4 regions of the Herbaspirillum sp. GW821-FHT09A12 genome follow, and region 4 is predicted to be linked to each of the others. Evidence: predicted binding sites of a transcription regulator. Region 4 holds the regulator's gene; each other region holds the start of a gene.

Region 1 (5,522 bases), on a different contig from region 4:
GAGTTCACGGTATTGGCCAGCAGGTTCTCCAGCTCCTGATCCGTCTGCCCCTGTTCCGGCAAGATCTCGAAACTGTTGGCGCTCAATACGCCCAATGCCTCCCGCAGGCCGATCACGCGCCGCACGATACGCTCCAGCAATTGGCTGGTCATATCCTGGAATTGCAGCCCCGTTACCGCGGCATTCACATGCTGGCTCACCGCATTCTGCGTTTCCTTGAGCTTCTCGATGCTCTCCGCGTTGAGCGTCTCGCCGCCATTCATCAGGCCTTCGAGGATCTGCTGCTGCGCCTGTACCGAACGGTGCAGGTCCATGAAGCTCCCGCCCAGCTTGCCGATGGCTTCGCCCAGCAGAATGTTGGTCTGGACCAGATCCGACTCCACTTCCGTCAATTGGCGGCTGCCTCCGCTGGCTGTGTCGAGCAGCAGGCGTTTCAACTCCTGCAGCATTGTCTGTGTCGGCATTTCCGGCCCTCTTCCCCGTGGTCAGTTAAACATCCCGTCAATTCTTGGCAGGGCCGATCAAGCCTTCCTGTACGTCATCGTCGGTGGAGACGTTGAGCGAACCGCTGTCTTTCTCCACCAGTTCTTCTGCTTTCTTGTTCATCACGATGATACTGATGCGACGGTTGATGGGGTTAAACGGATCTTCCTTGTCCAGCAGCACCGCGGAAGACAGCCCCACCACGCGCAGCACCTTGGATTCATCCATGCCGCCCAGGATCAGTTCGCGCCGCGAAGCATTGGCGCGGTCGGCCGACAGCTCCCAGTTGCTGTATCCCTTCTCGCCGCTGGAATAGGGCGTGGCATCGGTGTGGCCGGACAAGCTGATCTTGTTGGGCACGTCGTTGAGCGTCTTGCCGATCTCGTGCAGGATCTCCCTGGTGTAAGGCTGCAACTGGGCGCTGGCCAAAGCAAACATCGGACGGTTCTTTTCGTCAACGATCTGGATGCGCAGGCCTTCGGACGTGATATCGATCAACAGCTGGTTCTTGAACTGCTTCAGGGTCGGATTGGAATCGATCGCCTTTTCGATGCGCTGCTTGAGCTGCTCCAGGCGGACGCGCTCGGCGCGCTCCAGCTCCTGCTGCGCCTCTTTCAAGGTCTGGCGGCGCGTGACGACGTCGTTCTCGCCCTTGCGCAACTGGCCGTCCTGGCGGGTCAGGTCCTTGCCGCCGCCGGGCAAAACGGTATTGGCGTCGCCGCTGCCGGAGCCGCCGGCCATGGCCACCTTGAGCGGGGTCTTGAAGTATTCGGCGATACCGTTGAGATCGCCCTTGGCGGTCGAACCCAGCAGCCACATCAGCAGGAAGAACGCCATCATCGCAGTCACGAAGTCGGCGTATGCGATCTTCCAGGCGCCGCCATGGTGGCCGCCGCCGCCCTTCTTGATCCGTTTTACGATAATGGGACGCAGCCCTTCGTCGGCCATGTCTCTACTCCTGCTGGGTGCTGATGGTTGCTGTCAAAATCGATGGTCGCCGGTTCGGTTCGCCTTACTTGCTGCGGGCCTGCTTCACGTGCTCTTCCAGCTCGAGGAAGGTCGGGCGTTCGGTCGAGAACAGGACCTTGCGGCCGAATTCGATCGAAAGCGCCGGCGCATACCCGTTCAGGCTGGCCAGCAAGGTGACCTTGACGCATTGGTAGATCTTGGTCGATTCATGCAGCTTTTGTTCCAGCAGGCTCGCCAACGGCCCCACGAAACCGTAGGCCAGCAAAATGCCGAGGAAGGTGCCGACCAGCGCGTGCGCAATCAGCATGCCCAGCTCGGAAGGGGGAATACCCACCGATTCCATGGTGTGCACCACCCCCATCACCGCCGCCACGATACCGAAGGCCGGCATGCCGTCGCCCAGCTTGGCGATGCAATGCACCGGGATTTCGCCTTCGTGGTGGTGCGTTTCGATTTCGTTGTCCATCAGGTTTTCGATCTGGAACGCATCCATGTTGCCCGACACCATCAGGCGCAGGTAGTCGGTCATGAATTCGATCAGGTGATGGTCGGCCAGTACGCCCGGGTACTTGCTGAAGATCGGGCTGTTTTCAGGCTCTTCGATGTCGCCTTCGATCGACATCAGGCCTTCCTTGCGCGACTTGGTCAGGATTTCGAACAGCAGCGCCATCAACTCCATGTACAGCGCCTTGGTGTACTTCGACCCTTTCAGGACAGTCGGCAACGCCTTCAGCGTGGCCTTGATGGCCTTGGCGTTGTTGCCGACCAGGAACGCGCCGCCGGCCGCACCGCCGATCATGAGCAGTTCGACCGGTTGAAACAGCGCCCCCAAGTGGCCGCCAGCAAGGGCAAATCCGCCGAAGACGGACGCCATGACCACGACATATCCAATGATGACTAACAAGTGCCTACTCCCGTCCCGGTGGCGTTGAGTGTATTTTCACGTTCGTCAGATTACATGTATTCCATTCAAGCAAATGGGGGAATACATATCCGAAAAACGTCCTTCCTTTTCGATTTACGGCTGAAAACCGGGAAACTTAATACGTTCCGTCTCGCCTTATTTTCAACGCCGACTCACCCTCCGCTTACCGCGCGGCCGACGATATGCGCCATCCATGCAGCGCGGGCCCGCCCCCATCCGGTTGCACCACGATGTCCGGCGGCGCCCCCGGGATATGGAATTCGTAACTGAGCAACAAGGATCCCGGGCGCATTTCCGCCGACGCCTTCTGCCACAGCGCGACCATGGCGGCCGGCGACAGATAGGCGAACACGACGTCGTAGTCGGCAAAATCGAGCAGCAGGTAGTCGCCCCTGACAAAACGGCAACGGTTTCCCGCCCATGCGGCGCGCACCCGGCTGACCAGCCACGGCAAAGGGGCGATCTCGATGCCGCTGAACTCGCTGTCCGGCCGCCGCCGCGAGAGATTGAGCACGGCGCCGCCCAGGCCGCTGCCGATATCCATGAAGCGGATCGGGCGTCCGGCCGGCAGCAGCTCGGCCACCGCATTCCACGCAGGAAGGCCGGAGGGATAGAACGGCACCTGGCTGCGAAAGGTCGACCAGAACAACACCAGCATGAACAGGAAGATGGCCAGGAACAGCCAGGAAGGAAGATGCAGGTGCGCCACGCCCTGCGCGGCCGCGGGAAACACCAGCAGGATGAACCACCACCAGGCCGCCATGCGCCGCAGCCGCGCCAGCAATGCGGCAATCAGGCCATGCAGCAGCGATGTCTGGACAGGGGAAAACGGGGCCAGGCCGAGGCGCTGGGCCAGCACGTCCAGCACATTGGCGCCGACCAGGCCAATGCAAAAGAGGAACAGCGCTTGGACAGCCGGAGCCTGCAGCAAAGGCTTGCGACGAACTTCGGGATCATTCCGGTCTGCTGGCATCTATGCGAACGGCCTCATCCGGGGTACGCGTACTGCCGTTTGCCAGGTTTGCCAGATAAGGCAAGCACTCAGGCCACAGCTGCCAGCGGCGCCGATGCCGCAACCGGCAACAGCACCGGCTCGATCAGCGCAATCACGGCGTCCTTGGCCTTCTTGGTCTTGCCGGCGCGCGAAGGCATGTGGCATAGACCGCACAGGTAATCCTGGTGCAGATCCAGGCGATGCACCACGAAATGGCCGCTGCACTTGCAGCAGGGAGTGGTCATCAGCATCTTGCTTTCGAAAAAGCGCACCAGCGTCCAGGCGCGGGTCAGCGACAGCACCGGCTCGCCCGAATCGGTTTGGCCGACCTGCTCCAGATAGAGCTTGTAGGCCTTCATGACCGCCTCGATACCCGCAATGCGCGCATGCTCAACCAGGTATTTATGGATGTTGATGAAGAGGGAGGAATGGATATTGGGCTGCCAGGTAATGAACCAGTCGGTGGAAAACGGCAGCATGCCCTTGGGCGGCGAAACGCCTTTCAGTTCCTTGTACAGCTTCAGCAAGCGCTCGCGCGAGAGTGAAGTTTCGGACTCCAGCAACTGGAGCCTTGCCCCCAGATTGATCAGCTCTATGGCCAACTGAATTTCCTGCGCCTCCGTGACAACGCTTTTCTTAGCCATGCTACCCCCCGATGATTTCGTATCGACTCTGCCTTGCCATCCGCCTGTAAGCAAGACATCAGACTGCAAACTTCCAAGACCAACTTATGTCCTGCTCAACGTCTTCCCCTCCGGTGCGTTGACTGCATGCAGCCGCACCGGCTCTTCTTGTCTTGTTGTTTTACGAAATTTGTTCGCTGGGCTGACAAGCCATCAGAATGGCCGCATGCGACTGGGCCAGGCTTTTATCCTTGTTGTAGTTCGTCAGCATGCCGAGAATGGCGCTGTCGTCGAAACGAAAACGCGTCAGCATCATGTTTGTGGCGGCCAACTTCATGATCTGGGCATTGCTCAAGCCTTCGATCAGATCGGCGATTTCCGCGCTGATGCCGAGCCGGAAAATCGCCGTCGGCTTATCGGAACGAACCATCTGCTGTGCCAACATGAGATAGCTCAGGTTGGCGTCGCGAATCTCCGCCATCATGTCGTTAGTATTCATTTGAACCCCCGCCTCAAAAGGAAACCGCTTACAGTCAGTTACATTTACTTGACTGCAAGCCAATTCTGAGGGGGGGGAGAAAGGCGGGAAATTAGACTTGGTCGGTATTTTTCGTCAGATACGACCCAGTGTGATTTGTAGGAATTTGTCCTACAAATTCTTATTTTTGTTTCAAATAAATTAATTAAAAGCTATTTGAAGACAGCTGCCAGAAGACTTTCGGAGATGTTTTACATTTTTCAACAGAAAAAATTTCCGCAGTGAAACCTCTCAAAAAAATTACCATTTGGACAATAAAACCAGATGTAAATTATTTGCGTGCGGGGCGCTTATGTTGCTTGGCAACGACTAGCTCATCAACAGAGCGAACATCTCCTTGCTGCCAGCAATGTAGTTTTGTTCCATAACGCAGAGGACAAAACTTGCATATCTTTACAAGACATTACATCGTTTGCGCAACATGGCAGTACAGGAACAATTATAAAACGTTCGTGCTGCGAATAAAGGGATGAAAAGGGGCAACATTTCCTTCATTTCCATGACAAGCGAGAAAATAGCCGGGAATACCGTCTTTATCTGGATCTCATCACAGAATAAGTTCTAGATACCGTACGGGCAGCTACATCCGGGCAAGCGCCTGTTCGATATCGCCGATGAGGTCTTCCGGCGATTCCAGTCCGATGCTGAAACGAACCAATTGGCCTTCCCGCGTCCACTGGCTGCGCATGCTTCGCATCCGGTAAGGCACGCACAAGCTGTGCGCCCCGCCCCAGCTATAACCGATCTTGAACAGGCGCAGGCTATCGACAAAGCGGTCGGTCTGCTCTTCGCCAAAGCGCGGATCGAAGATCACCGAAAAAAGGCCGCCCGCGCCGGTGAAATCGCGCTTCCAGAATGCGTGCCCCGGACAATCCTCGAAGGCGGGATGTAGTACCGCGGCAATCTCCGGCCGTTGCTTGAGCCAAGCGGCGACCTTGCGCGCGCCCGCGTCATGCGCCTCGAACCGCAAACGCATCGATGACAGGCTGC
Region 2 (5,522 bases), on a different contig from region 4:
TGAGTTTCGAAGCGCCGCCCCACCTGGCCCCCTACGCCGCCAATTCGGCAAATTCAAGGGGCCGGCGCTTCGATGAAACCCCTCCCGGTTCGCGCAGCCAATTCCAGCGCGACCGCGACCGCATCGTCCACTCCACCGCCTTTCGCCGCCTCGAATACAAGACCCAGGTCTTCGTCAACCACGAGGGCGACCTGTTCCGCACGCGCCTGACCCACAGCATCGAAGTGGCGCAGATCGCGCGCTCCTGCGCACGCAATCTCACACTCAACGAAGACCTGGTGGAAGCGATCTCGCTGGCCCACGACCTCGGCCACACGCCCTTCGGCCATGCCGGCCAGGATGAGCTCAACGATTGCATGAAGGAATACGGCGGCTTCGAACACAACCTGCAAAGCCTGCGCGTGGTAGATGAGCTGGAACAGCACTACGCCGCCTTCGACGGCCTGAACCTGACCTTCGAGACGCGCGAGGGCATCCTCAAGCACTGCTCGCTGCACAACGCGAAACAATTGGGCGACATCGGCCAGCGCTTCATCGACAAGAAGCAGCCTTCGCTGGAGGCGCAACTGGCCAACCTGGCCGACGAGATCGCCTACAACAACCACGACATCGACGACGGCCTGCGCTCCGGCCTGCTGGGCATGGCGCAGATGTGCGAGGTGGATTTCTTCGCGCGCCACCTGCGCGAAGTGGAGCAGGCCTACCCCGGCATTACCGGCCGCCGCGTGATCCACGAGACGGTGCGCCGCATGATCAACGCGCTCATCGTCGACCTGATCGACACCTCGCAGGCGCGCATCGCCGACGCGGCGCCGCGCGACATCGAGGACGTGCGCAACGCGCCGCGGCTGATCGCCTTTTCCGACGCCATGGCGGCCGAGGCCGCGATCCTGAAAAAATTCCTGCGCGAGAAGCTCTACCGCCACTACCAGGTCAACCGCATGACCGCCAAGGCGCGCCGCATCATCAGCGAGATGTTCCAGGCCTTCATCGGCCAGCCCAACCTGCTGCCGCCGGCCTACCAGGTCAAGGAGATCGCCGACGAGGCGCAGCGCCTGCACCGGCAGGCGCGCCAGGTGGCCGATTACATCGCCGGCATGACCGACCGCTACGCGATACGTGAACACCGGCGCCTGTTCCTGATGGAAGAGACATAATAAATAAAAAAAATACGAGATTTACTCTCTATTTTCATCACTGCGGCTGATGGCCGTTGCCCTCCTGTGCGGCGTTGCTAACATCAAAGATTCCAGGTAACTGCGCCCACAAGGAGATCCTCATGCGAATGCCTGCGCTATTGCTGATTGGCGTGCTGGCTCTTGCGTGCAGCCCGGTCGCCGGCGCCGGCAACGGCGACGACATCGTCATCGGCCAGTCCGCCGACCTGAGTGGCCAACATGCCCACATCACCCGGCAGTTCCTCACCGGCGCCAATGCCTACTTCGCGCAGGTCAACGGCAACGGCGGCATCCATGGGCGCCAGATCAGGCTGGTCACAATGGATGACCGGAGCGATCACGTCACGGCAGTCCAAAACACGCGGCAGCTGCTGCAAGACGACAAGGCGCTGGCGCTGTTCGGTTATGTCGGCTGGCAAACCAGCAGCGCCGTGCTTTCCATCGTCAATGAAAACGGCGCCCCATTTTTCGCGCCGCTCACCGGCGCCAGCATCGTCTACAACGCGCTCAATCGCCATGTATTCACTATCCGCGCCAGTTACGCCGACGAATACACCTACCTGTTCTCGCATTTTTCCAGGATCGGGCTGAAACGCCTGGCCATCTTTACCGACCATCCCAGCGTGCCAAGCGGCGCCCTCGTGCAAACCATGATCGACGCCGCCGGGGCCGAGCTGGTGGCGTCCGTCAGCGCGGTCGGCCCGGGCATGGATGAAATGGCCGACCACCTCCTGCGCGCACGGCCGGACATCATCCTGGTCATGAGCAGTTCGCCGGCGCTCAATGTTCCCTTGATCGAGATCTTGCGCGCCAAGGGCTATCGCGGTTATTTCTACGCTGCGTCACTCGTCTACAGCACCCTGGACAACGCCCAGCGCCAGACGATGGCCGGGATGGTGGTCTCGCAGGCCATGCCCTTCCCATGGAAGAAAACCGTCCCCATCGTGCGCCAATACCAGCAGGCGATGCGCCAGGCCCGCGTCAGCGAGTTCGGCTATCTGGAACTGGAAGGATTCATCGCCGCCAAGGTGCTGGCCGAAGGCATCAGGCGCGCCGGCCCCGCCCCGACGCGGGACAAGCTGATTGCCGCCCTGAAAAGCATCAATGAAGAGAACTACGACGGCCTCGGATACCGGATCAATTTTTCCGAATCCAACCATCATGGCTCCAGCTATGTCGACCTCACCACCGTCACCAGGGCAGGCACTTTCGCCCATTAGGGCGCCAATCGCCGGCTTGCGGGACAAATCGAAGACATTGTTAAAATCAGGCAACATCAGACAAAACGATACGTACTGTCTCGATTCAACATTAAAATCATTAAAAGTTGTTTTTCAAACCTTCAGATTCCGCTGCGGATGCCGTAAGTTGAAGAAGGACTGCCGTCCCCCTTTTTTTGAGCGCGGTCCTTGCACAGGAGACCGTTATGTCCATCAGCACTACCGCCAGCAGCGTCGACACCAAGCCCTTGCTGCCCGCCAGCGCCACTTCCGCCGATTCGGCCAACCAGCCGGCCACCGCCTCATCCAACGACAAGATCGCCGACGCGCAACAGGCCAACCTGCTGACCGAATCCGGCGCCCGTGCCCAGCTCAACGTTTCCATCCTGCAAGCTTCGCTGGAAGTGTCGATCAATTCGCAGAACGATCCGCTGGCGCTGGTCTACAAAAGCGCCATCGAAAACATCAACGACGTGCTGCGCCCCGAGATGGGCGACAACGCCATCCAGAACGCCATGTCGCAAGACAACTCTCCCGAAGGCACGGCGGGCCGCATCGTCTCGTTCATCACCAACATGTTCGAACTGTACAAGCAGCACAACCCGAACAAGGACGACGCCGCCAATATCGACGACTACATGGCCCTGATCTTCAAGGGCGTCGACCAGGGCTTCAAGGAAGCGCGCGGCATTCTCGACAGCCTGAGCGTGCTCAATGGCGACATTGCCAGCAACATCGACAAGACCTATGACCTGGTGCAAAAATCGCTGGCCGACTTCATCGCCAAGGTCAAGGGCGAAAAGCAGGACGGCGACGATACCGACGCCGACAATGGCGACAACAGCGCAGGCACCGTAGAGGCCAGCCAGACGACGGTAAGCATATCGGTCTCGGTGACCCAGACGCGCATCAGCACCACCGCCTGATCGTTGATCGGCAAGGCAATAAAAAACAGGCTGTTCCTGGGCGGGAACAGCCTGTTTTCTATTGGCCGACGACGATGCGAAACGATGCGACATCAAGCGCCGGAACGACTCACCCCTTCAGCTTGGCAAACGCCGCCGCCATCGCATTGCCGGCCGGCGCCTGCTCGCGCGAGCGCTGGTTCTGGTGCTGTGACAGACGGCGCGAATCGTTGCGGTCGCCGCGCTGCTCATTGCGCGCGCCCGGCGCCGGGGCGGTGTCGTTCAGGCGCATGGTCAGGGCGATGCGCTTGCGCTTCTCGTCCACTTCCAGCACCTTGACCTTGACCACCTGGCCGGCCTTGACCACGGTGTGCGGATCCTTGACGAAGGTGTTCGACAGCGCCGAGATATGCACCAGGCCATCCTGGTGCACGCCAATGTCGACGAAGGCGCCGAAGGCCGCGACGTTGGTCACCACGCCTTCCAGGATCATGTCCGGGCGCAGGTCCTTGATCTCTTCCACGCCGTCCTTGAAGGTGGCGGTGGTGAACTCCGGACGCGGATCGCGGCCCGGCTTGTCGAGTTCCTTGAGGATGTCGGTGACGGTGGGCACGCCGAATTTCTCATCGGCGTACTTGGCCGGCGACAGGCCCTTCAACAGCGAGGTCTGGCCGACCACGCCCTTGATGTCCTTCTTGATATCGGCCAGGATCTTTTCCACCAGCGGATACGATTCCGGGTGCACCGCGGAGGCATCCAGCGGATTCTCGCCGTTCATCACGCGCAGGAAACCCGCGGCCTGCTCAAAAGTCTTGTCGCCCAAACGCGGCACATCGCGCAGCGCGGCGCGCGAGACGAACATGCCCTTCATGTCGCGATAAGAAACGATGCTCTGCGCCACGCTGGCGTTGAGGCCCGACACGCGCGCCAACAGCGGCGCCGAGGCGGTGTTCACATCCACGCCGACGGCGTTCACGCAGTCTTCCACCACCGCGTCCAGCGAGCGCGCCAATTGCGTCTGGCTCACATCGTGCTGGTATTGGCCCACGCCGATCGACTTGGGATCAATCTTGACCAGCTCGGCCAGCGGGTCTTGCAGGCGGCGCGCGATCGATACCGCGCCGCGGATCGACACGTCCAGGTCGGGCAGTTCCTTGGAAGCGAATTCGGAGGCCGAGTACACCGAGGCGCCGGCTTCCGACACCACGATCTTGGTCAGCTTCAGTTCCGGACGCAGCTTGATCAGGTCCTGCGCCAGCTTGTCGGTCTCGCGCGAGGCGGTGCCGTTGCCGATCGAGATCAGCGACACATTGTGCTTCTCGGCCAGCTGCGACAGCGAGTGCAGCGAACCATTCCAGTCGTTGCGCGGCTGGTGCGGATAGATGGTATCGGTCGCTACCACCTTGCCGGTGGCGTCCACAATGGCGACCTTGACGCCGGTACGCAGCCCCGGATCCAGGCCCATGGTGGCGCGCGGGCCGGCAGGCGCGGCCAGCAGCAGCGCCTTCAGGTTGCGGGCGAAGACGTTAATGGCCTCGGCTTCGGCTTCTTCGCGCAGCTTGGTCATCAGTTCGGTTTCCAGGTGCATGAACACCTTCACGCGCCAGGCCCAGCGCACCGTGTCGGACAGCCACTTGTCGGCGGCGCGGCCCTTGTTGGAAACGCCGAAGCGCGAGGCGATGCGGCCTTCGCACGGGTTGTGCGGGGCATCCCACTTCGGCTTTTCTTCTTCGCTGTCCAGGCGCAGCACCACATTCAACACCTCTTCGCGGCGGCCGCGGAACAGCGCCAGCGCGCGGTGCGAGGGGATGGTGCCGACGGTTTCCGAGTAATCGAAGTAGTCGGCGAACTTCTCGCCGGCGTCCTGCTTGCCTTCCACCACTTTCGACTCGACCACGCCGTGTTCGGTCAGGTATTCGCGCAGGTTCTGCAGCAGCTCGGCGTCTTCCGAGAAACGCTCCATCAGGATCTGGCGCGCGCCGTCCAGCGCCGCCTTGGCATCGGGCACGCCGGGGTTGTCGCCGTTGTCGGTGGTGAAGGCCGGCTTGAGGTACTTGGCGGCTTCTTCTTCCGGATTTTTCGTCGGGTCGTCCAAGAGCGCATCGGCCAGCTCGGTCAGGCCGGCTTCGGCGGCGATCTGCGCCTTGGTGCGGCGCTTGGGCTTGTAGGGCAGGTACAGGTCTTCCAGGCGGGTCTTGTCTTCCGCGTGGACGATGGCG
Region 3 (5,522 bases), on a different contig from region 4:
CGCCGCCAAGCAGATGCTGTGCATCTTGCCGGTCGGGCTGAAAACCCGGATCGAACATTACGGCATCGTCACGCGAAAAAATACGACCTTGTCTTCGTTATCGAAGATGTTCATCCAGATCTTGCGCCAGCAGAATTGAGGATGCTGTCGGGCCGGGCACGGCTTCGCGTATGATGTGGTGCGATTTCCCCCCTGCCTGTTCACCGCGCCCGCACGACGAGGGCCGTGGGTGTCACGCAGTTTCCGTTATTGCGGCCGACTAGGCCGGCTCTTCTGGTTGTTTCCATGACATTGCGTTGCTTGCGGTTCTGGCTTTCCCCGGCTGTTGGGCGGCTTCTTCCAGGCTTGCGCCCTTTTCCCCGTTTTCGCCATCCGTGGCGGATCGCGGCATTGACCATCGCCGCACTGGCGCTGGCAGGCTGCGCCGGGCAAAAGCAGGCGCCGTTGTCGCCTGAGGCGGCGGCCAAGCAGGCGCGGCTGGACCGGGCCCTGGCGCTGTTCTCCGCCAATGCGCCGGGAGGACTGCCGGCGGAATGGGAGCCGCTGGCGTTGGCGCGCAGGAAGAAGAGTACCGACTACCAGTTGGTCGAAGATGCCGGCCGCACGGTGCTGCGCGCCTATGCCGACAAGGCATCGTCCGGACTGCGCCACCAGGTCAATATCGACATCGACAAGAAACCCTGGCTGTCATGGAACTGGAAGACCGCGGCCCTGATCCCCAGCGCCGACAATACCCAGCGCGAGACCGAGGATTCGCCGGTGCGCATCGTGCTGGCGTTCGATGGCGACCACGACAAGCTGTCGCTGATGGACACCATCCTGTTCGACACGGCCAAGCTGCTGACCGGCCATGAGCTGCCCTATGCCACGCTGATGTACATCTGGGAAAACAAGGCGCCCGTGGGCAGCGTGATCGCCAATACCCGTACCGGGCGCATCCAGATGCTGGTGGTCGAAAGCGGCACGGTCAATGTCGGGCAATGGGTGGAATACAAGCGCAATGTGGCGGAGGACTACGAGAAGGCGTTCGGCGAAAAGCCGGGACGGCTGATTGGCGTGGGCGTGCTCACCGATACCGATAACACCGGGCAAAAGGTGGAAGCCTGGTATGGCGACATCAGGCTGATGCGCGAGGTTGACGCCGGCTCGTGAGCAGGCTCCAGGCAAACCAGGCCTGCCGGACGTGCGCCGGCAGGCCTGGTTTGTCTTCATTGCATTATTCCATCACACGCCGCGCCACCATGCGGCGACATGGCCCCAGAATCCCTTCGGCCCTTCGGTGAATAGCCAGGGCTTCTGCGCCTTCAGACGCTCGATCATCTCCTGCTCCGCCTTTTCCGATACATTGCCGTAGGCGCGTCCCAGCCGCAGCAGGCTGCGCAGCGCGCCCAGCTTTTCGCGCGCCACCGCGCCGGAGGCATGTTCGATGGCGATGTGCGTCTCGCGCAGTTCCTGCACCAATGCGTGCGCCAGTTGCGAAGCCGGGGTTTTCAGCTTTTCCTGCACCACGGTGATGCTGGTCACCGAATTCTTGATTTGCGCGGCCAGGATATCGATCTGCGATTCGTCGCCCTTGGCTTGCTTGACGATGGACGCGGCCCAGGCCTTGGAGGCGGCCAGCAGGTCGTCCGTGCTCCAGTCATGGCGTACCGCGATGTAAAAGCCGTAGTTCGACGCCTGCGAGATCAGGATCTCCACCACATCAGGGAAATCCTTGTCCAGCGCGCGCTTGGCCCAGGCGTACTGGCCCGAGAGCATCAGGTGCTGTACGCCGTCCTCGGTCAGGAAATGGGGGTTTTCCGAGACCTTGGCCAGCAAGAAACCGTCGAATGTCGGGGAAACGAAGCCCGAATCGACTTTCGTCGACAGCCGGACAAAGTTCTTGTAATCGCGTTGCAGCGATTCGTATGCCTCATCCTTGAGGTTGAGTTTGATCTGTTTCATTGCCCTTCCCCGAGCGTGTTTGATGTTGTCGCGCCGGCATCGCAGGCTGCCGGCCGGTAGTTGTCATTGCTTCACGTCCTGTGCGAAGCGGCAACCGTGAACAATGATTATCGGCCAAATCGAAGGAAAACTTTATGTTGGGAAATTCCCGTTCGCTTTCCGGGCACGCCACCCGCCTGGCGCCGTCCGGCGGCGTCCTGTTGCGAGAGGCCCCCTCAATAGGGCCGCAGGCCGTAACGGCGGCGCGTATCTTCGTTGGGGAACAGGACATCCCGGTAGCTCGACCAGGCGGCGTCGGCCTTGATCTCGGTATGTATTTCGCAGCCCGGGCAAAGCTTGGCATAGACCGCCGCGGCGGTTTCCCCGAGACCGTTGGGATCGATCACATAAATATAGTTGAGTTGTTCCAGGTTATGGATGACGGTGCCGGCATAAATGCTGCGCGTCTTGCGGCCGATGGCCGCCACCAGCGCTTCCGAGATGGCGTTGAGCCGGCCGGCGTCGCCCGGCTCGGGCAAGCCGTCCGGGCGGCTCGAACGGTAACCCACGCCGGTGACGATTACATACGGATAGCCGGAAACCGGCGCCACCCTGCGCAACCCCATGTCCAGCCGGACGCTGTCGGGTTTGCCGTCGCGCTCGGAGAGATAGCTCCACCATTCGGCGTTGTCGGCAGTCTGCGCGCGTAGTGCGCCGGCGGCGAGCAGTGCCAGCATGGCCATCGCGAGTTTGTTCATCGGGGCGCCTGGCCAGTCATCGCGCGGCCAGCAGGGCGAGCAAGGCCAGCAGGGCCGGCAAGGCCTGGACATACAGGATGGAGCGTTTCGCAGTGAGCCCGCCGTAGATGCCGGCGACCAGTACGCAGGTGACGAAAAACAACTGCACCGGACGTTCGCCCGCGGCGACTCCCCACAACAGGCCGGCGGCCAGGAAGCCGTTGTACAGGCCCTGGTTGGCGGCCAGCACCCGCGAAGCCTCGGCGGCTTGTTGCGACTGGCCGAACGTCTTCAGGCCGATGGGTTTGGTCCACAGGAACATCTCCAGCACCAGGATCCAGACATGCTCGATGGCGATCAGGATGAGCAGGGCAGTGGCGAGCGTTTGCAAGGGGTTCTCCTTTTTTCGTGATGGGGGCTGTTGCGATCATGCCCGAAAGCGCCAGCCTCGCCAATGTTGATGCCTTGCCGGCACGGCTGTCGCATCGCCGCCACCCCCGGCTTGGCAGAGTTGCGCCGTTGCGGATAGAATGCGGCCACGGGCGCGGCAGGGCGCCCATTCCCGCGAAAGCCGATGCACCTGCCGTCTGCGGAAGTACCTCTTGGAACCTGCTCAGGTTCTTGAACACAGACGTTGAACCTTGATAGTCGTGGCGGGAGACGACGCTTGAAAGGAACAAACGTAATGTGGTCTACCCAATTTCCCCACGCCATAAATATCGCCGAACCCGGTTTCGGCAACAGCCTCGCCAACGGCGATTTCCTGCGCCGCTATGCCAAGCGGCTGCTGCGCGCGGTACATTCCGAGCGCAGCAGCGAGGCATTGCCCGTCCTGCGCCGCATTGTCGCCATGCAGGTGACGCCGGAAATTTCCGTGGCCGAACTCCACCCCTTGCGCCGCAGCCTGCAACTCAAGCACGTGCTGCATACGCTGGCGCGCGAAGTCGGTTTTGCCAGCTGGGAGCTGTGCGCGCGCCAGGTCGACGCACGGCCGCCTGCGCTGCTGGACCGCTATCGTTTTGAACTTGGCATGTTCCGCGATTTCGAGACCAACTGGTTCCCCGACATGGCTGCCGCGCAAGGCTGGCAGCGCGAACATGGCGGTTACCTGATCGCCTACGGCACACAGGCGGTGGCGATCCTGGCGCATTGAGATTGCCCGTCATGCCGCAATGAAAAACGGCGCCGATTGAAAAGGAATATATTTGAAATCCCGCTGATGAAGAGCGGGCCTTCAATCCTCACAAATCGGAACTGGAAAAATGACAACTTCATATACAGCTTCAAATGCCGTACCACTCGGTGCTACCCCGACAGTCAATGGGATCGTTCAGAAGTTTATAGTTGGCACGACCAATCTGGCGGATGCAACTTTCGCTCCGGATGGTTATGCCGCAGCACCGATTTTTGGGTTGGGCGGCCAGGCGTTGCAGGGTAATGAACTGGTAGCTAACAGCGTGGCGACATTGGTCTCTTATGTTGGCCCACTGTTGAATTCTGGGGCGTTGTGTTGGATTCTGTTGGATTGCCCTGGCGGTACTCAGCAAGTGGCGATGGCGACGGCGAGCCAACAGGCGGTCAACTTAGGTCAGTTGAATGTGTCGAAAAATTTTGGTTTTGAAAAAATCACGGCAAGCGGGAACTTCATCACACCTGTTAGCGTTACTACATCGACGGTTTTTAAAATTACCCTAGTAGGTGCAGGCGGTGGCGGCGCTTCAGCATTGGTTGCCAATGGTGTCTCCGGTGGTGGCGGTGCGGGAGCAGCGGCGACATTTTATTTAAGTGGACTGTCTGCTAACACAGCATATGCGGTAGTAATTGGAGCGGCGGGAAGCGCTGGCGGTTCGGGAGCAAGCGGCGGAGATGGCGGAACCACTCAAATTACTATCGCAGGCACCGTATATTCGGCAGGAGGAGGTAGCGGCGGGGTTGGAGCAACGACAGCCGTTGGCGCTCAGGTTACAAATGTACAAGGGGTGCTATCGACAAGTGTGATAGCACTTCCCAATGTCACGTATTACCAGACATCTGGGACCGCTGGCACTACCATATCCGGCAGTTATGCCGGTAGTAACGGTGGTGGCTTACCTTACGGTACCGCTGGTATTGGTGGTTATAGCGGGAATGGGAATGGTGGCGTAGGAATCGGTTTCGGAGTGGGGGGCGGTGGCGGCGTCGCTAGCGGGGCTGGCGGCGCTGGCGCACAGGGATTATTTATCGCCGAATGGATTGCGTAAATTTGATATTTACTTGATTCCAGAATGAGACCAAGTCCGCCACGTTGAACTGTCCAGTAAAGCTGGATGGTCATGTAGGCCGGTTACGGGCTTGAGGGCTGGGTTCTGTATTGAACAGGACTTCAGCCCTTTTTACCTAGAACGCATCTCACTCCTATTTATGAAATGAGTTCTAGTGGTATTGAGTATTCTGCTTATAAGTGCGCCTGCAGGAATTTTTCCGCCAGCCGCACCCAGTAGGTGGCGCCGATGGGCAGCAGGTCGTCGTTGAAGTCGTAGCTGGGGTTGTGCAGGTTGCACGGGCCCAGCCCATGGCCGTGGTCGCGGTGGCCGCCATCGCCGTTGCCGAGGAAGACGTAGCAGCCCGGCTTGTGCTGCAGCATGAAGGCGAAGTCCTCGGCGCCCATGGTCGGCTCGGTGCGCGCATCGACATGGTCGGCGCCGAATTGCTCGGTCAGCACCCCGACTGCGAAGGCGGTTTCCTTCGCATGGTTGATCAGCGGCGGATAGTTGCGCTTGAAGCCGAATTCCACGGTGGCGTCGAACGCGGCCGCGGTGTGTTCGGCGATTTCCCGCATACGGCGCTCGATCATGTCCAGCACCGGCGTGCTGAAGGTGCGCA
Region 4 (5,522 bases):
TGCGCGCCATCTGCAACGGAGGCAAGGCGGTCGATTTATTGTCCAGGGCGTTCTTGAGCGCATCGGCGAAGTTGACGTCGCGCGCCTTGTAGTTCGGGGTATCCGCGTTGGCGATATTGGAGGCCAGCACCTGCTGGCGCTGGGCCCGCAGGTTCAGCGCCAGTTCGTTGAAGCGGAAAAAGTCGTCGAGCTTTGAGACCATCAGGCCCTCCTGGAATACCGGCGCCGCTCAAGTTATCGCGGACTGCGCCGATGATGGAATTACATAAGCTCGATCATACGGTTGCCCCCGGAAGTTTAATGGGCGATAAGCAGAGAAAAGCCTCCCTTGTTCCTGCTTTTGACCTCACGCGCGCGAAGTAACATTGCTGCCAAGATTCGCCAATGCCCCGTCCGGGGCGAGTTGCAAAAAATGAAACAGCCTTTCCGCGTATTGCGCCATGCCGTGGCCGCCCTCGCCCTGCTGGCATGCGGCCTCCAAGGCGCGTTCGCCCAAGCGGACCCGAATATTCCCCAGCGCCAGGACTTGCCGGCCTTGCAACAGACAGCCGAGCAATTCCTCAAGATGCAGACCTCCGGATTGCCTGGCAGCGTCACCGTCGACGTCGATCCGGTGGACCCCCGCCTCAACCTGACCGCCTGCATCGAGCCGCAGGCCTTCATGCCGAATGGCGCGCGCCTGTGGGGCCGGACCACCATCGGCATCAAGTGCGTGGCGCCCGCCCCGTGGACCGTTTATGTGCGGGCCAACGTCCGGGTGGTTTCGGATTACCTGGTGGCAGCCGTACCGCTGGTGCAGGGGCAAACCATCAGCGCCGCCGACGTCACGCGCATGCGCGGCGATTTGTCGGGATTGCCTAACGGCATCATCACCGACGAGTCCCAGGCGGTGGGACGGGTCATCTCCATGTCGGTGCGCGCCGGCACCCCCTTGCGCATGGACGCCGTGCGCAACCAGCGCGTGGTGCAACAGGGCCAGCCGGTACGCGTCGTTTCCAATGGCCCCGGCTTCCAGATTTCAACCGAGGCGCGCGCCCTGACCAACGCCTCCGAGGGGCAAATGGCGCAGGCGCGGACAGCGGCCGGACAAGTTGTCAGCGGCATTGCCAAGGCGGGCGGGATTCTGGAAATCAACTATTAATACAGGGCAATTCATTTCCCCCGGGAATCCGCCCGGGACGAATGCAAAGAAAAATGGCGACAGGGCTCAAATTGCGGCGCCAGCTGTTAAAGTTTGCGGATAAATAGCCGATAATCTAAGCGACAGGCGGTGCGAAGCACCCTCACCCTACAAGGAATACTGCCGTGAATGTTAATGACGCCCTGAAATCCACCGCCGGACGCACTACCGAGCAGGCCCAGCCGCGGTCGGGCGTGCCAACCGGCGACAGCGCAGCCTCGACGGCCGCCGCGTCGGACAGCGTGCGCCTGTCGGCCACCTACCAGTCGCTGGAAACCAAGGCCAACGGCAGCGGCGGCAGCTTCGATGCGAAGAAGATCGCGGAAATCAAGGCGGCCATCGCCAACGGCACTTTCCAGGTCGACCCGGATAAAGTCGCCAGCGGCCTGTTCGATACCGTCCAGACACTGATCAACGCACGCAAGGCTTAATCCGACTCTGCACGCTCATCAAACAATGAACAACCCGGCACAAAGTCTGACACAGGAAAAAACGGCGCTGGCCCGGCTGGTTGAAAAACTGCGCCAGGAGCAAGCATTGCTCTCCGAGACCGCGTCCGAAGGCATGACCGACCTCATCGGCGAAAAAGCCGCCATCGTTGCCGAAATGACCACCTTGGCCGGCCACCGCCACCAGGTCCTGGCCAGCCTCGGCTATGCCGACGATGAAAGCGGCATGCAGCAATGGATGAATGAACAAGGTGCGGATGACGACAAGGAAGTCTGGGCGGCCCTGTTCGACCTAGCGCAAGACGCCAAGGAACTGAACCGCGTCAACGGCATCCTGATCGGCAAGAAACTGTCGATCAACCAAAGCGCGTTGACCATCCTGCAAGGCAAATCCAATGCCGGCAACTTCTATGGCCCGGACGGCCAAAGCAGCATCAAATCGGTCGGTCGCCGCCTTGGCGTGGTGTGAAACCGATCGCGGGCGCCCCGACTGAGAATCGAGAATCGGCGCAAACCATATGAGAAAGCCCGGCACAGCCGGGCTTTTCGTTTTTCCTGTATTGCCGCGCCAGCGCTCAGGCCACCCCGGACCAGGCATGCTCGCGCAAATAGGAACGCATGCGCGATATCGCCTGGCTATGCAACTGGCATACGCGCGATTCGGACACGCCCATGACGGCGCCAATTTCCTTGAGGTTCATCTCCTGCTCGTAATACAAGCCCATCAGGATTTGCTCGCGCTCCGGCAAGGCCCGGATCGAGTCGACCACGGCCTCGCGAAAGCCGCCGTTGATCAGGTTCTGCAGCGGATTGTCGGTGTCGGCCGATTGGTAGCGGTCGAGGAAATGCTCATGGCCGCTGTCGTCATCGTGGAAGTCTTCATAGTAGATCAGCTGGTGACCGCCGCAGTCGGTGAGCATGGCCTGATATTCGGCCAGGCTGAGCTTCATGTGCTGCGCCACCTCGTTCTCTTGCGGCTGGCGCCCCAGCTTCTGCAGCAGCGCCTGCATCGCATCTTCCACCTTGCGCGCGTTCTGGCGAATGCTGCGCGGCAACCAGTCGCTGCTGCGCAACTCGTCCAGCATGGCGCCGCGGATGCGCTGCACGGCGTAGGTCTCGAACTGCGCCCCGTGCGTTTCCTCATAACGGTTGACTGCGTCCAGCAGGCCTATCATGCCGGCCTGGATCAGGTCGTCCACCTCGACGCTAGGGGGCAACTTCGCCTTGAGCTGATGCGCCAGCTTCTTGACCAGCGGCGCATGCAGCTCCAGCAAATCGTTCTTGCCTGTTTTTCCCTTGACGTTATACATGCACGTCACACTCCGAGACTTGCACCGTCGGTTGCCATGCCGTAAGCGCTTTTTGCCGCATCCTGCCCTGCCAGCTGCTTGGCCAGGCGATGGAAGGCGATCGACGCGCCCGCGAACGGAAACACGTCCATCACCGCCCTGCCTTGCCCGCAGGCGCGCCGGATATGATCGTCAGCCGGAATCGATCCGAGGAAATTCAATTGTGCCGCCAGGTAACGGCTGGCCGCCTGCGCCATGTTGGCATAGACGGTCTGCGCTTCCGCTTCGCTCGCATCGTTGACGATGAGGCTGAACGGACGGCGCCCGATCCTGTCGGTCAAGTTCTTCAAGAGCACGTAGGCGGCCTTGATCGACGATGCGCTGGTGGAAAGCTGGATGACGATCTCCCCCATTTCCATGGTCGAGACCGGGAACGAATCGTCCTCCGCCAATACGCCGTTGACCAGCGTAATTTCAGCCTGCTCAATCAGGGTATCGAAGATCGCGAGCAGCCGGCCCGCTTGCGGATGGCCGGCCGCGGGCACCGCGCGGCGCGCAATGCGGGCCATCGAGAAACCCTCCGGAAGCAGGCGCACCGCCTCATGCAACGGCCGCTCCATGTGGGCCACTTCCTGCAACGTGGCCACGTCGTGGCGCAGGCCGATACGGGTCAGCAAGCCCGACGATGCGACACCGCCGTCAACCAGCAGCACCTGATGGTTGGCCTGGCTCAGCGATGCCGCCAGGTTGATCAGCATCGCGCTCTTCTCTTCCTCGCCCAGTACCGACAAAAAGGTAAACAGGCGCGGCACCGGACGCTCCAGCATCCGGCGCAGTCCTGCCGCCTGGTCGATGTCGTAACTAGCCAAAGGTCACCTCGCGCAAGCCTTTGTCATTCATGGAAAGTGCGGTCGGACCCACCACCACCGGCAACTCGCCCTCCTGGAATTCGAACGGCGCGGTTTCGCGCTTTTGCTTGAAGGCGCGGTCGGCCAGGTAGAGCTTGTTGGCCACATGCAGGTCTTCCGGCACCCGCTGGCCATTGGCCACATAGTGCAGGTTGAGCTTGTGGCGGATCACCACGTCGAGCACATTGCCGATGGTGGCCGCCTCGTCCAGCTTGGTGACGATGCAGCCTGCCAGGCCCGAGCCCGAGTAGGCATGCACCACTTCGTTGAGGGTGCCGCCGGTGGCGGTGGCGTTCAGGCACAGCAGGCGCTTGATGTCGACGCCGGCGCCGGCCAGCATCGCATCCTGCTCAGCCACCATCTGGTCGCGCTGGCCCACGCCGGCGGTATCGATCAACACGGTATGCTTGCCCTTGAGTTCTTCCAGCGCAATGCGCAGGTCGGTTTCATCCTTGACCGAATGCACCATCACCCCCAGGATCTTGCCGTAGATGCGCAGTTGTTCGTAGCCGCCGATACGGTAGCCGTCGGTCGTGATCAGCGCCAGCTTGCCGGAACCATGGCGCATCACGCAACGCGCCGCCAGTTTCGCGGTCGTCGTGGTCTTGCCCACGCCGGTCGGCCCGACCATGGCGAACACGCCGCCGTTTTCCAGCAATTCGCTTTCATCGGCCAGTGTGCTCAGGTTGCGCGCCAGCACCGACTTGACCCAGAACATGATGTCTTGCGACTTGGAGTTGTTGGGCAAGTTTTCGGTAATCAGGCGCGACAGGCTGGCGCTGAAACCGGCCGCCAGCATTTCCTTCATGACCAGGGCCTTGAGCGGCTCGCGCTTTTGCGTGCCGCCCCAGGAAATCTCCGCCAGTTGCGTTTCCAGCACGCCGCGCATGGAACGGATCTCGCTCATCACTTCCGACAGGATCTCATCATAATCCTTGCCGTCGAATTCGGGTAGCGAGGAACGCGGGGCCTGCTCCTGCCCGCCTTCCTGCGCCGCATCGCGCGCACGGCGCTGGTCGCTGCTGCGGCTGCGCCAGACACGCGCATCGGCAAGCGCGGCCTGCTCGGCTTCCCTCGAGGCGGCCCGGCCCAGCGGCTGCTGGTCCAGCAACGGCCCGGATTCGGCGCGCGGCACCCGCGGCGTCTGCTGTGCCAGCGGCGAGGACAGCAAGGCCGGGCGCTTGGGCTGCGGCGCCGGCGGCAAGCCCGACTGCTGCTGCAGCGACGCCGCCTGAGGGCGGGCGACCGCTTCACGCGCGGCCCCCGGCGCCACCAGCGTAGTCATGTCCTCATTGGCCATCGCCAGGATTTCCACCCCGTCGGGGATATTGCGGTTGGAGAGGATGACCGCGTCCGGACCGAGCGCTTCACGGACTTGGCGCCATGCTTCGCGAGACGAATTGGCGATAAATTTCTTGACGTTCATGCTTGCCCTCCAACTAGGCTGGTAACTTTAATCGTTTTCGAATCTGGTATTTCAGAGTGGGACAGTACCCGCAACTGCGGCATGGCGCGTCGCAGGAAGCGCGACAGCAATGAGCGCAACGGCGCAGGCACCAGCAATACCGGCGTCAGGCCCAACTGCTCCTGGCGCTGCGCCGCCTGTTCGGTTTGCATGACCAGCGAATCAGCCAGGCCGGGCTCGATGCCGCCGCTGTCGCCGCCGGCCTGCAAGGCTTGCAACAGCAAGCGCTCG

What was found. Region 4 encodes FliA, which starts transcription of late flagellar genes. Its sites were predicted from a motif close to CTAAAGTTTNNNNNNNNNNNGCCGNTA; they were not measured.
Region 1: the regulator FliA is predicted to act here: its motif matches at 2,471-2,497, upstream of motA (flagellar motor stator protein MotA).
Region 2: the regulator FliA is predicted to act here: its motif matches at 2,519-2,545, upstream of AC07N6_RS15930 (DUF5610 domain-containing protein).
Region 3: the regulator FliA is predicted to act here: its motif matches at 2,053-2,079, upstream of AC07N6_RS21970 (DUF4088 family protein).

The regions. Positions count from the first base shown of each region.
Region 1 is NZ_JBWKPR010000008.1:103,265-108,786, reverse strand. Features, by position in the region: gene AC07N6_RS17055 (chemotaxis protein) at 1-464, opposite strand, end outside; gene motB (flagellar motor protein MotB) at 502-1,431, opposite strand; gene motA (flagellar motor stator protein MotA) at 1,496-2,356, opposite strand; gene AC07N6_RS17040 (class I SAM-dependent methyltransferase) at 2,541-3,350, opposite strand; gene flhC (flagellar transcriptional regulator FlhC) at 3,419-4,015, opposite strand; gene flhD (flagellar transcriptional regulator FlhD) at 4,176-4,493, opposite strand; gene AC07N6_RS17025 (cystathionine beta-lyase) at 5,113-5,522, opposite strand, start outside.
Region 2 is NZ_JBWKPR010000007.1:63,196-68,717, reverse strand. Features, by position in the region: gene AC07N6_RS15940 (deoxyguanosinetriphosphate triphosphohydrolase) at 1-1,157, shown strand, start outside; gene AC07N6_RS15935 (ABC transporter substrate-binding protein) at 1,286-2,398, shown strand; gene AC07N6_RS15930 (DUF5610 domain-containing protein) at 2,605-3,324, shown strand; gene AC07N6_RS15925 (Tex family protein) at 3,434-5,522, opposite strand, start outside.
Region 3 is NZ_JBWKPR010000015.1:13,020-18,541, forward strand. Features, by position in the region: gene AC07N6_RS21960 (LysR family transcriptional regulator) at 1-139, shown strand, start outside; gene AC07N6_RS21965 (DUF3047 domain-containing protein) at 391-1,152, shown strand; gene AC07N6_RS21970 (DUF4088 family protein) at 1,225-1,944, opposite strand; gene AC07N6_RS21975 (DUF695 domain-containing protein) at 2,160-2,681, opposite strand; gene AC07N6_RS21980 (DUF1304 domain-containing protein) at 2,698-3,051, opposite strand; gene AC07N6_RS21985 (hypothetical protein) at 3,346-3,813, shown strand; gene AC07N6_RS21990 (hypothetical protein) at 3,923-4,900, shown strand; gene AC07N6_RS21995 (M20 aminoacylase family protein) at 5,095-5,522, opposite strand, start outside.
Region 4 is NZ_JBWKPR010000002.1:1,005,747-1,011,268, forward strand. Features, by position in the region: gene flgB (flagellar basal body rod protein FlgB) at 1-202, opposite strand, end outside; gene flgA (flagellar basal body P-ring formation chaperone FlgA) at 413-1,141, shown strand; gene flgM (flagellar biosynthesis anti-sigma factor FlgM) at 1,306-1,611, shown strand; gene AC07N6_RS09655 (flagella synthesis protein FlgN) at 1,637-2,098, shown strand; gene AC07N6_RS09660 (RNA polymerase sigma factor FliA) at 2,205-2,939, opposite strand; gene AC07N6_RS09665 (MinD/ParA family ATP-binding protein) at 2,945-3,745, opposite strand; gene flhF (flagellar biosynthesis GTPase FlhF) at 3,780-5,252, opposite strand; gene flhA (flagellar biosynthesis protein FlhA) at 5,249-5,522, opposite strand, start outside.